DNA from 2 places in the Limosilactobacillus agrestimuris genome. Region 2 is predicted to be linked to the other one. Evidence: predicted binding sites of a transcription regulator. Region 2 holds the regulator's gene; the other holds the start of a gene.
The links. The regulator Rex, encoded in region 2, represses fermentation and respiration genes when NADH is low (regulators of the CRP and FNR family bind a similar motif). The targets are predictions, from matches to a motif close to TTGTGAANTANTTCACAA.
Positions count from the first base shown of each region.

Region 1: a site for Rex is predicted at 4,182-4,199, ahead of NFR46_RS01150 (class II fumarate hydratase). Genes of this name have one in related genera too.

Region 1 is NZ_CALPCW010000001.1:242,113-248,714, reverse strand. It holds gene NFR46_RS01160 (anion permease) at 1-1,048, opposite strand, end outside; gene NFR46_RS01155 (flavocytochrome c) at 1,335-2,723, opposite strand; gene NFR46_RS01150 (class II fumarate hydratase) at 2,759-4,147, opposite strand; gene NFR46_RS01145 (peptidylprolyl isomerase) at 4,439-5,032, opposite strand; gene NFR46_RS01140 (zinc-dependent alcohol dehydrogenase family protein) at 5,224-6,264, opposite strand; gene NFR46_RS01135 (plasmid pRiA4b ORF-3 family protein) at 6,341-6,602, opposite strand, start outside.
Region 2 is NZ_CALPCW010000005.1:24,876-31,477, forward strand. It holds gene proB (glutamate 5-kinase) at 68-865, opposite strand; gene NFR46_RS04705 (ABC-F family ATP-binding cassette domain-containing protein) at 1,088-3,037, opposite strand; gene NFR46_RS04710 (redox-sensing transcriptional repressor Rex) at 3,303-3,959, shown strand; gene groES (co-chaperone GroES) at 4,189-4,473, shown strand; gene groL (chaperonin GroEL) at 4,528-6,156, shown strand; gene NFR46_RS04725 (YSIRK-type signal peptide-containing protein) at 6,350-6,602, shown strand, end outside.

The DNA.
Region 1 (6,602 bases), on a different contig from region 2:
TTAACCAAGGAATAAATCCTAATGCGGTTAATTGGCCAGCCATCATAACAAGAACAGAGAACCAAGTTAATGTATTCCATGCTCCGGTTTCGTGAAGGACATCTTGCCAACTCAAAACACCACAAAGAAGTAAGAGACCAAGAGCGATAAATGCAGCTAAAGTAGCATCAATTCCGATAAAGCTACCGACAATCCAGAGAACCAAGGCAATTACAAAGATAGCAGCCATTAACTTTTCTGGAAGAGTCATTGGACTCATTTCTGAAAGTTGATCTTCTGCCCATTGCTTAGCATTTGGGGTTTCCTTAATTTCAGGTGGGTACATCTTGTAGATTAACCAAGGTACAACAATTAAGGAAATAACACCAGGAACTAAGGCGGCTAAGAACCAACCAATCCAGGTAATGTTAACCCCGTTACCTTTAGCAAGGGTTTGAACTAGCGGGTTAGCAGCCATCGCGGTCATAAACATTGCGGCAGTAATCATATCACCATGGTATTCCGCAAAGATTAAGAATGAACCAATCTTTCGAGAAGTCCCCTTTTTTGGATCCGAGCCAAATGATTGTGATAGTGATTCAATAATTGGGTATAAAACACCACCAGCACGAGCAGTGTTACTTGGGGTTGCAGGTGCCAAGATTAAGTCAACACCAATCAATGAGTAAGCTAATCCCAATGTCCGCTTACCAAAGGCCTTAACAAAATTCAAGGCAATTCGCCGACCAAGACCAGTCTTGATGAATCCCCGAGCAATGAAGAAGGCCATTGCAATCATCCAAATTGAGGCATTCCCAAATCCAACAATTGCCTTTTCCATTGGTACGGTCTTTGTTAACACCGTCAAGGCAAATGCAATAATTGATACCCCACCAATTGGTAATGGGCGAGTAATACATGCAATGATTGTTGCCACGAATAAGGCAAACATGTGCCAACCAGCAACTGGAACTGCGGCTGGCTTAATTGGGGTCATGAACCATAAGATTAGGCCAATAATAACGGGCCAAATGAACCCCTTATAATTTACGCTTTCTAATTTTTTCATCTTTCCGTCCCTTATAAATAGTAATAATTGCTTGTGAGGATGGGAAAAAACAAAACATTTTTCTCATCCTCTTTTTGTCACTAATAGTCTCCGAACTTATAGAGTCTAATCGCGGGAATCCTAAAGGCTAGCTACGCGTCGTAACCAGAGCCTTAGAGGCTAACGCAGCGGAGCAAGCCTATTTGGCTACGAACGATTCTGATGATTTCATCATCATTTATCGTTCTAGGTTAGCCAACCAGGCTCTAGAGGAGGTTAATTCCCGGTTTCGACGATCACTTTGCTTTTACAAACTCCGTGCGTAAAGTGTAACTTGTTGACCAGCTTGGCGACCGAAGACAATCGTTTCGGCAATTGAGTTACCACCAACACGGTTGTTACCATGGAGGCCACCTGCAACTTCACCGGCAGCAAAGAGTCCCTTAATGATGTCACCATTTCCGTCAAGTACTTGGGTCTTTGGTGTAATGTGAATTCCACCCATTGTGTAGTGGATAGCTGGCGCAATGTGGATAGCGAAGAATCCTGGCTTAGTGATTCCCCGATCCATCCCCGTTGTCCGGTTGAATTCAGTATCGTTGTGTTCTTCAACTGCTTTATTCCAAGTATTAACGGTTTGTTGAAGGTTGCTTGGATCCACATTGATCTTCTTTGCTAAATCTTCAATGGTATCACCATGAACAACTAAGCCTACCTTGTCATAGAATTCAATTGCCTTAGCGCGGTCACGAATTCCTTGATCAAAGACTAAGTAAGCACTGTGTTCAGGCAAAGCAGTAATCTCATTAGAAACGATTTTTCGTGTATTCAATTCGTTAACGAACCGCTTACCTTCACCGTTAACCAAGATTGCACCTTCACCACGAACAGCTTCCCCAATCAAGTAAACATGGGGGTTATCTTGCTGAACAGTTGGGTGAACTTGAACCAGGTTCATTTGCATTAATTCAGCACCAACATTTTCTGCTAACTTCAAACCATCACCGGTTGCTCCTGGTTGATTAGTTGTCTTGTAGCTTTCTAAGTCCGGACGGAAGCGTTTAATGTATTCCTTCGATGCACCAAAACCACCAGTAGCTAAGATAACAGCCTTAGCATTGATAATCTTTGTGATCCCATCAGCGTTAACTTCAACACCGTTAACACGACCATCTTCAGCTTGACGAAGCTTAATAACCTTGGTCTTATTGAAAACAGGAATTTCTTCCTTAGCAACAACATCTAACAAACTCTTAACCAAGAAACCACCAATTGGCGCCATACTTGCTGGACGGTGTGTCCGCTTCTTAGACATCCCACCAGTAACGGTAATGTCATCTAACTTGATACCGTGATCGCTTAACCAATCGATTGCTGGGGCAGTATGGTAAACAAAGTATCCCAACATATCCTTATCATTTAGCCGACCACCATCTTTATAGGTTTCGTGGTAGAAGTCAGCAACGTTATCGATCACACCGTGGTGAAGTTGAACATTGGTTTCAGCGGCGTTCATTCCGGAAGATGCCCGGTTAGTGTTCCCACCGAGTTCTTCTTCCTTTTCCAATACAGTAACCTTCATCCCCAATTCATTTGCTTGAATAGCGGCTGAAAGGCCGGTCCCACCGGAACCAATAACAACAACGTCATAGTCATTTTCTAACTTGCCAACAGATGTCGGTTGAAATTTAGCCATTACGCAGTTCTCCCTTTCAATATTAATTTTTAATCTTAGTCTTTACGATCAACGTTAGTCATCTTTAACATGTCCATCCATTCATCGTATTGTTCTTCTGTTACTTTGCCTGACTTCAAAGCAGCTTCCTTCAAAGTGCTTCCTGCCTTATCTGCAGCTTGAGCAATCTTAGCACTGTCATGGTAACCAATGTGTGGTGACAATGCAGTAACAGTCATTAATGAATTATCAACTAATTCTTCCATACGTTCTTCATTAACGGTCATTCCATGGATCATCTTGTCAGCAAAGCCCATGATTGTACCAGTCATCAAGTCTGCTGATTCGAGGAATGCATCAATCAATACAGGTTTGTAAACGTTCATTTCAAAGTTACCTTGTGATGATGCCATCGTTACAACAGTATCATTACCGAATACCCGTAGAGCAGCCATTGTTACGGCTTCTGCTTGAGTTGGGTTAACCTTACCAGGCATGATTGATGAACCAGGTTCGTTAGCAGGAATGTTTAATTCACCGTAACCGGCACGTGGACCAGAACCTAAGAAACGAATATCTTGGGCAATTTTGAACATATCAGCAGCTAAGCTCTTCAATGCACCGTGAACGACATCTAATCCTGAATGGTTAGCCAAGCCGTAGAACTTGTTTGAATCAGCAGTTAAGTTTAAGCCATAAACTTCGCTAAGTTTTTCAGCAATCTTTTCTGGCATTCCTTCAGCAGCGTTTAAACCAGTACCAACAGCGGTACCACCAATTGCCAATTCGTTCAATGTTGGTTCAAGAGTCTTAATGTAATTAAGGTCGTGTTCAAGAGCAGCGACATATCCTGATAATTCTTGACCGAAAGTCAATGGAACAGCATCTTGTAAGTGAGTCCTACCAACCTTAACAGTCTTCATGTACTTGTCTTGCTTTGCCTTTAATTCATCGATTAAGTGTTGAACAGCAGGCTTCAACTTATCAAGGGCTTCCAAGGCAACAACGTTCATTGCTGTTGGGAAAGTATCATTTGAACTTTGACCCTTGTTAACATCATCGTTAGGCAAGATTTCAATGTCCGGGTTAATTTGGTGTGCCTTGTGAGCAACAACTTCATTAGTGTTCATGTTGGTTTGTGTACCAGAACCAGTTTGGTAAACCTTTAATGGGAAGTCTTTACGTAAGTCTTCATTGCTTAAGGCTAAGAGTTCATCAATTGCTTGAACAATTAAGTTACCCTTTTCTGCGGAAATTGCCTTAGTTTCCATGTTAGCTTGGGCAGCAGCCTTCTTAATGTTCAATAAAGCACGAATAATGGCTAATGGCATATACTGACCAGTTGGAAAGTTATTGCGACTCCGTTCTGTTTGTGGTCCCCATAATGCATCTGCAGGGATTTGAACTGGACCTAAAGTATCTTCTTCAGTACGGTATTTTGTCATTGTAAAAGCCTCCATTTAAAAATAGACTATCTATTTGTGAAAAATTACACATCATTTACATATTTATCCTAACGCGGATCGTCATGCATAGTCAAACCTTTAAATTCCTATAAATTTCACTTATAGTAATCACTTAATCAACTGTGAACATTGGTTTTGTCATCACAAGACGAATTATTTTCACAAACTAGCCAAGCAAAAAAATCTAGTTAATTTATTTAAAAATTAACTAGATTTTTTCTGCCTTTAAGATTAAAATCACAAACTCATTATACAAAACAAGCCAATTTATTAGTTATTATTTTCAATTGTTACCTTTTCCATAACAACATCTTTCTTTGGCTTATCCATGTTATCCCGTTCAACTTGACTAATTTTCTTTACGACATCCATTCCGGTAAGAACCTGACCAAATACTGTGTGACGGTGGTCTAACCAAGGGGTTCCACCAACTTTTGCGTAATGATCGATAATTTCTTGTGGATAACCAACCGCCTTCATTTGCTCAATCATATTAGCAGGAACGTGTTCGTTGGAAACAATAAAGAACTGACTACCATTAGTGTTTGGACCTGCATTAGCCATTGAAACTGCCCCGGTAAAGTTAAACAACTGATCGGAAAATTCATCTTCAAATGCTTTTCCATAAATACTCTTACCACCACGGCCAGTTCCGGTAGGGTCACCACCCTGAATCATAAAGTCAGGAATAACCCGGTGGAAGATTACCCCGTCGTAATAACCCTTTTCAGCCAATTGAACAAAGTTTTTTACTGTCTTGGGTGCCTGTTCTTCAAATAATTGAATTTTGATTTCACCAAGATTAGTTTTTATCGTTGCTTGTGGTCCCTTTACGGCCGCAAGATCTAGTTGTGGATATTGCATTTTATTTTTCCTCCTTTAATTTCGACATTAAGAGTTTAATTATACCTGAGATTAATGGGAGTTTACTAGGCAACATAGCCAAAACGTGCTCGCCCTAAGTTTCCTCAAGCTAACGACCTCCACCTCCGACGACGTGTTCGTCGTTCGGTGGAGAAATAGTTAGCCACCGGAAACTTTTAACGGGCCGCACTCTATTCACTTACCCTCAACACGCAAGCGCCTTTGATGTCGCCACGTTTGACGTACTTTAATGCGTCCAAAGCGTTTTCGAGTGGGTATTCAGTAACTTCGGGATGGATATCCAATCGGTCAGCCAAGGTAAGGAATTCTTCACCGTCACGCCGAGTGTTACTTTCAACACTGGTTAGCGTCTTTTCATGGAAGAGGTGTTTCTGGTAATTTAATATTGGCACATCAGACATATGAATTCCGGCCATTGCTAGGGTTCCACCCGGAATTAAGCTTTCAAGTGCTGGTAAAATAATGTCACCTACTGGAGCAAAAATGATCGAGGAATCAAGCGGAACATCAGAAAGATCGTATGCTCCCTTAGCGGAAACGCACCCTAATTGAAGGGCAAACTTCCGGGCATCTGCTCCTCGAGTAAAGACGTGAACTTCAACTCCTTGAGCTAGAGCAATCTGGGCAGTTATATGAGCAGAGCCACCAAAGCCATACAGACCAAGACGACCACCAGCAGGAACATTAGCTCGTTCATAAGCCCGATAACCAATGATCCCGGCACAAAGCAACGGAGCAGCTTCAAGATCATTAAATTTTTCTGGGATCCGGTAAGCAAATCCTTCCGGGACAGTAACATATTCTGCGTAACCACCATCATGGTCCCAACCAGTATAAACGGAATGAGGACAAAGATTTTCATGTCCAGAACGACAAAACTTGCAGACACCACAAGCATGACGGAACCACGGGATCCCGATTCGTTCTCCTAATTCAAAGCGTTGTGTTTCTGGGCCAAAGCCAACAACCTTTCCAACAATTTCATGCCCTGGGATAACGTGTTCGTGGTGAACGGGCAAATCACCTTCTGCCACATGCAAATCAGTATGGCAAACACCACAAGTTAAAACTTTTACTAAGACTTCACCGCGTCGTGGCTTTGGAACTGGCTTCGTAACCATTTTTAACGGTGCTTTTTCTCCATCAATTGGTCCAGGAGTCGTTACTTCCCACGCCCGCATAGTTTCTGGAATTTCAAATTGATCACTCATCTTTAGGACTCCTTCTCATTTAAGTATCTATTACCTATTGTAGTCCTTTTACATTTATTGTGAATTACTAAACAGCTTATTGATACCGCTTGGCAATATCTGTTGTTAAAGCTCCTAACTCACTCTGTAGTTTTTTAAGGTTAAAGTCATCGTTGATTGTCAAATCATCCTGTGCCGCTAATTCTAGTCCAGCGGTACCGCCAATATCATCTACAATTCCTTTACCACTACCATCAATTACTTTTGGTTCAACCGCAGTTAAACGATATCGTCGAGTTGGGGTAACTTTTTCAACTACTATATTAAATTTCCAAGAATCACCAAAATCATATTCAAGC
Region 2 (6,602 bases):
CTAGGCGCGGGACGCCTTCGTCAGGAGAAATTGCTAGCCTTCCGCAAGTCCTCTGCTGGCTCGCACTCTATTTTCCGAACCTCGTTCCTATTTTGTGGCCATCGAGGATTTGGAAGATGATTTTGGGATCTTGGCCGTTACAAAGAATCATGTTTTGGTTAGCTTCCATGATGGTAGCGGCGGCACGGAGTTTGGTAACCATTCCCCCGGTACCAAATTGGGTACTAGTACCACTGGCGGCTTTTCCGAGTTCGGGTGTCATTTCTTTAACGTGACGGATAGGCTGGGCATCGGCAAATTTGTGAGGATCCCGATCGTAAAAGGCATCGATATCGGAAAGAACGATTAAAAGGTCTGCCTTAATCTTAGTGGCAACCTGTGCAGAAAGTTCGTCATTATCGCTAAATGTTGTGTGATGATCCAGCTCATCAACGGAAACGGGGTCGTTTTCATTAATGATCGGGACAACTGAATCACCGAGTAGGGTTTCAATTGTATTGAGGGTATGTTGGCGGCTAACAGGGTATTCCAGCACATCACGAGTTAACAGGATTTGTGCAACCTTAGTTTGGTAATCCAAGAAACGTTGGGAATAAATCCGCATGAGTTCAGTTTGACCAATTGAAGCGAGTGCTTGTTGTTGAGCAATTTCTGCTGGACGCTTTGTCAGACCAAGACTAGCAAGACCGACACCAATCGCACCGGAAGACACTAGGACCATTTCATATCCCTGGTGATTTAATGTTGCAAGGGTATAAGCAAGGCGATCAATTGTCCGCAGGTTAACCTGGCCATTGGGGTAGATAAGACTACTCGTCCCGACCTTAACAACGATTCGCTGATGTTGACTTCCCATTTTAACCATCCCTTCTAGACAAAAAGCATGCCTAAGTCGAGGCACCAGTTACGGCGTTACCATCCTCGTTCAAAGACATGCTTTACTCTTTTACAAAATATTATTTACATGTTATTTAAATAATGATTAGGATTCGGAACTTTGTTGGTGGCTTACAGCTGGTGACCACCATTCTCTTGACTGTCCTACTTGGATCATTTGTTTGAAGTTTACTTTTTTCTCAATTAAAAGTCAACTGTTTTCTTGATCGAACTTTTCCAGTTCTTCCGCGGCACTTGTCCATTCTAATTCGACATCTTCAGATTGAGCGGTGAACTCATCTAGTTGTTTTTGTAGATCCGAAAGCTTGCCGATATCAGTAGCAATTTCTGGTTGACTCATCTGTTCTTTGATCGCTTCTTGTTTTTCTTCCAAGGCGGTCATTTTTTCTTCCAGTTTATCAACCTGTCGTTGGAGTTTACGCCGAGCACGCTGCGTTTCCTTGCTTTGCTGGTAAGATTGTTGGGCACTCGATTTCTTAGGCTTGGATGTTGAAGCCTGAATTTCAACCTGATTAGCATTAGCAGCTTTTTCCTTATTCACGGCTTCAAGGTAGTCATCATAGTTTCCTTCATAATGCTTAATCCCAGTAGCACTCATGTCGAGAACATCAGTGGCAACTTGGTTAATGAAATACCGGTCGTGGGAGATAAAAAGCACCGTTCCGGTAAACTCATTGATCGCGTTCTCCAAGACTTCTCGACTATCAATATCCAAGTGGTTTGTAGGTTCATCAAGAATCAAAAAGTTAATCGGCTTGAAGGAGAGCTTGGTTAATTCAAGCCGGGCTTTTTCACCACCAGAAAGATCATGAACTAACTTGTAAACATCGTCACCAACAAAGAGAAAACTTCCTAGGAGGGAGCGGATATCTTTTTCTGGGATGTTCGGGTGATCGTCCCAGACTTCGTTTAAGACTGATTTTTCAGGATGAAGTTGTTGCTGTTCCTGATCATAGTAACCGATCTGAAGGTTAGCACCCAACTTGATATTGCCACTAACTAATGGGATCCGGTCAAGAATTGATTTCAATAGGGTTGACTTTCCAATTCCGTTAGGGCCAATGATCCCAATTCGTTGGGGTTTACGCACCGTGAACGATAATGGGCCAGCAAGTTTTTGGTCATTGTAACCAACGACAGCTTGCTCAACATCAAGGACTTCGTTTCCGCTATCCTTTTCGCTGTGAAAATGGAAGTGGATGGACTTATCATCGGTTTCTGGCCGTTCAAGCCGTTCCATCTTTTCTAATTGTTTTCGCCGCGCTTGGGCTCGTTTAGTGGTTGAAGCACGGACGATATTCCGGTTAACAAAGTCCTCAAGCTTACTGATCTTCTTTTGCTGTTGTTCATAATGTTTCCATTCAGCAGTTAACCATTCTTGCTTATGCTCCATAAACTGGGTGTAGTTTCCGGTATAGTGACGAAGGGTGTGATTATCAAGATCGTAAATATCGGAAACCACCCTATCAAGGAAGTACCGGTCGTGGGAAACGACAAGGAGGGCACCTTGGTAACTCTTAAGGTAGTCTTCGAGCCACGCAAGGACGTTCATGTCCAGGTGGTTTGTCGGTTCATCAAGAATTAGTAGATCCGGGGATTGAAGAAGGATCTTTGCCAATGCTAGTTTAGTTTTTTGTCCACCAGAAAGTGAATTAATAGCGGTTTGATAATCTTCTTCTTCAAAACCAAAGCCCTTGAGGATCCCCCGCATTCGGGACTCATATTCGTAGCCCCCACGCTTTTTAAAGTCGGCCTGGAGCTGTGAATACTTTTCCGTCGTTAGCTGAAAGTCCTTTGTAGAGGGATCAAGTGAGGCTAGCTGGTCTTCTAATTGGTGGATTTGCTTTTCCATCTTGTGGAGGGGAGCAAACACCAGATCAAGCTCAGCCCAAATCGTGCTTTGACTATCCAGACCTTGATCCTGGGCTAAGTAACCGATAGTAAGATCCTTGCTTTTAGCAATTGTTCCTTCGTCCGGACTAGTTATTCCTGCGATCATTTTTAACAGGGTCGTTTTCCCGGCCCCATTTCGACCAACAAGGGCAGTTCGCCCGTGTTCTTGAATTTGTAAGTTGACGTCGTGAAAAAGGACGTCAGCGCCAAAGCGACGCATGACATTATTGGCTTGCAAAAGAATCATTTTTTTGTTTACCTCGTTCTTAAAAATTATACTCTTCTATTATACGCTGGTTAATCCTGATTTCACAAAGGTCAAGAGATAGATAACGTTCAGCACCGCTCAAACGAAAAAAGTTTTAAAAAGAATTTTGTTTAAGTGTTCACAATTAAAGAGTTTATTGCTAGAATAATAGGAGAATTGAATTTCACAAGCTGACAAAATTGAGCCAAGAATATAAGCTCACTAATGTTAAATAAAACTAAAATTGCAGGAGGAATAGTAGAAAATGGCTACTAAGAAAATCCCTAAGGCAACGGCAAAGCGATTACCAATTTATTACCGTTACCTTAGTGTATTATTAAGTGCAAATAAGCGGCGTGTTTCATCAACTGAACTTTCTGAAGCAGTTCAGGTTGACTCTGCCACAATTCGTCGTGACTTTTCATACTTTGGTGAATTGGGGAAGCGGGGTTACGGTTATGATGTTGAAAGCCTGCTGAACTTCTTTAAGGGAATTTTGAACCAGGATACTCTAACTAATGTTGCCCTTGTTGGGGTTGGTTCATTAGGAAGTGCCCTCCTTAATTACAACTTCCACCAAGATACTAACTTGCGGATTAGTGCAGCATTTGATACTAAGCCTGAATTAGCTAACACCGTTAAGAGCGGGATTCCAATCTATCCAGCTAGTGAAATGCAAAAGCAGATTAAGGAACAACAAATTGATGCCGTAATCCTTACTGTTCCAAGTTCAACTTCCCAAAAGGTTGCGGATCAGTTAGTTAGCGTTGGCGTTAAGGGAATTTTGAACTTTACTCCGGTTCGTCTTTCTGTTCCGAAGAATGTTCAAGTTCAGAACATTGATTTAACAAACGAACTCCAAACCCTGATCTACTTTATTAAGAACTACGCTGAAAACAATCAGGATAAAGAAGAAAAGTAAATTAAACTAATTTCCGCGATTAGACTTTATAAGTTCAGAGACTATTAGTAATAGTTTGAGGTCGAGAAAAAACATTTTGTTTTTTCTCGGCTTCTTTTTATTTATCCACTTACCAAACATATTTGTTGCAATCGGTCACAGAAATGTTATAGTAGAAAATGTAATTAGCACTTGGAATGTGAGAGTGCTAATTTTTAACTATGAGATTTATCAATTTGGAGGGATTAACGTGTTAAAACCATTAGGAGATCGTGTTCTTCTCAAAGCAGAAACAGAAGAAGAAAAGACTGTCGGTGGCATTGTTCTTGCTTCAAACGTTAAGGAAAAGCCAACAACCGGTAAGGTAATTGCTGTAGGTGCTGGTCGGACTTTAGATAATGGTGAGAAGCTTGCACCAGCTGTTAAGGAAGGCGATCGGGTCCTCTTTGATAAGTATGCTGGAAATGAAGTTGAATATGACGGTGAAAAGTACCTCGTTGTTCATGAAAAGGATCTTGTAGCTATCGTTGAATAGTTAACGAGACTTTGGTAATGATAGTATTGATTTTAAATTTGAGGTGAATAAAATATGGCAAAAGAAATTAAGTTTTCCGAAGACGCACGGAGTGCAATGCTTAGCGGTGTTGATAAGTTAGCTGATACAGTTAAGACCACTATGGGACCAAAGGGACGTAACGTTGTCCTTGAACAAAGCTATGGTAACCCAACCATTACTAACGATGGTGTTACAATCGCTAAGAGCATTGAATTGGAAAACCCATTCGAAAACATGGGTGCTAAGTTAGTTTCAGAAGTTGCTTCTAAGACTAATGACATTGCTGGTGACGGTACTACTACTGCTACTGTTTTGACCCAAGCAATTGTTAATGCCGGAATGAAGAACGTTACTTCTGGTGCTAACCCAGTTGGTATTCGTCGCGGGATTGATAAGGCCACTGAAGCTGCTGTTGAAGCATTAAAGAAGATGTCACACGAAGTTAAGACTAAGGATGACATTGCACAAATTGCTTCAATTTCAGCTGCTAACCCAGAAGTTGGTAAGTTGATTGCCGACGCAATGGAAAAGGTTGGTAACGATGGTGTTATTACTATCGAAGACTCCCGTGGTGTTGAAACCAGCGTTGACGTTGTTGAAGGGATGAGCTTCGATCGTGGTTACATGTCACAATACATGGTAACTGATAACGACAAGATGGAAGCTGACCTTGACAACCCATACATTTTGATTACTGATAAGAAGATTAGTAACATCCAAGACATTTTGCCATTACTTCAATCAGTTGTTCAAGAAGGCCGTTCACTCTTAATCATCGCTGATGACATTACTGGTGAAGCATTGCCAACTCTTGTTTTGAACAAGATTCGTGGTACCTTCAACGTTGTTGCTGTTAAGGCACCTGGCTTTGGTGACCGGCGGAAGGCTCAATTACAAGATATCGCTGTATTAACTGGTGGTACTGTAATTTCTGATGACTTAGGAATGAGCTTGAAGGACGCTACTGTTGATCAACTTGGCCAAGCTAACAAGGTAACGGTTACCAAGGATAACACCACCATTGTTGATGGTAAGGGATCCAAGGAAGCTATTGCTGAACGGGTTGACCAAATCAAGCAAGCTATCAGTAAGGCAACTTCTGACTTCGATAAGGAAAAGCTTCAAGAACGTCTTGCAAAGCTTTCCGGTGGTGTTGCAGTTGTTAAGGTTGGTGCCGCAACTGAAACCGAACTGAAGGAAAAGAAGTACCGGATTGAAGATGCCTTGAATGCTACCCGTGCCGCTGTTCAAGAAGGATTCGTCCCTGGTGGTGGTACTGCCCTCGTAAACGTTCTTCCAGCATTGGATGAAATTAAGGCAACCGGTGACGAAGCTACTGGTGTTAACATTGTTAAGAACGCTTTGGAAGCACCTGTTCGTCAAATCGCTGAAAACGCCGGTGTTGAAGGCTCAGTCATTGTTAACCAATTGAAGAGCGAAAAGCCAGGAATTGGTTACAATGCTGCTGACGGTAAGTTTGAAGATATGGTTAAGGCCGGAATTGTTGACCCAACTAAGGTTACCCGTTCTGCTCTTCAAAACGCCGCATCTGTATCTGCATTGTTATTAACTACTGAAGCAGTAGTTGCTGATAAGCCAGAGCCAAATGCTAACCAAAATTCAGCACCTCAACCGGGAGCCGGAATGGGTGGAATGATGTAATCTCATCCCGCTAAAATAATAAAATTAATAGAATAGCAGTAGTTAATATTGTAGAACCAAAAATATTAACTACTGCTTTTTAGCTTTAACTATTTTTTGCTAGTATTTATTAGAAGATAAGGGAAAAATAGTTTTATTTTATTTAAAATAGTTTATAATACGTTTGAACTTATATATTGGGAGGGTAAAACAAATGTCTAAAAATAATCAACATGAATATTTAAAACGCATGCAAAAACAACGACAACGATTTGGCTTACGAAAGCTTTCTGTTGGCGTTGCATCTGTTTTACTAGGAACTACTTTTATCATTGGGGGAGGTACAGTAGCGCACGCTGATGAAGCAACAACTTCAGCACCAGTTCCTGACAGTAATACCAATAATGAAGATGGTGGTAAGTTGGCTAATAGTCAACAGGTAACGTTGAAGAGTAACACTACCTCTC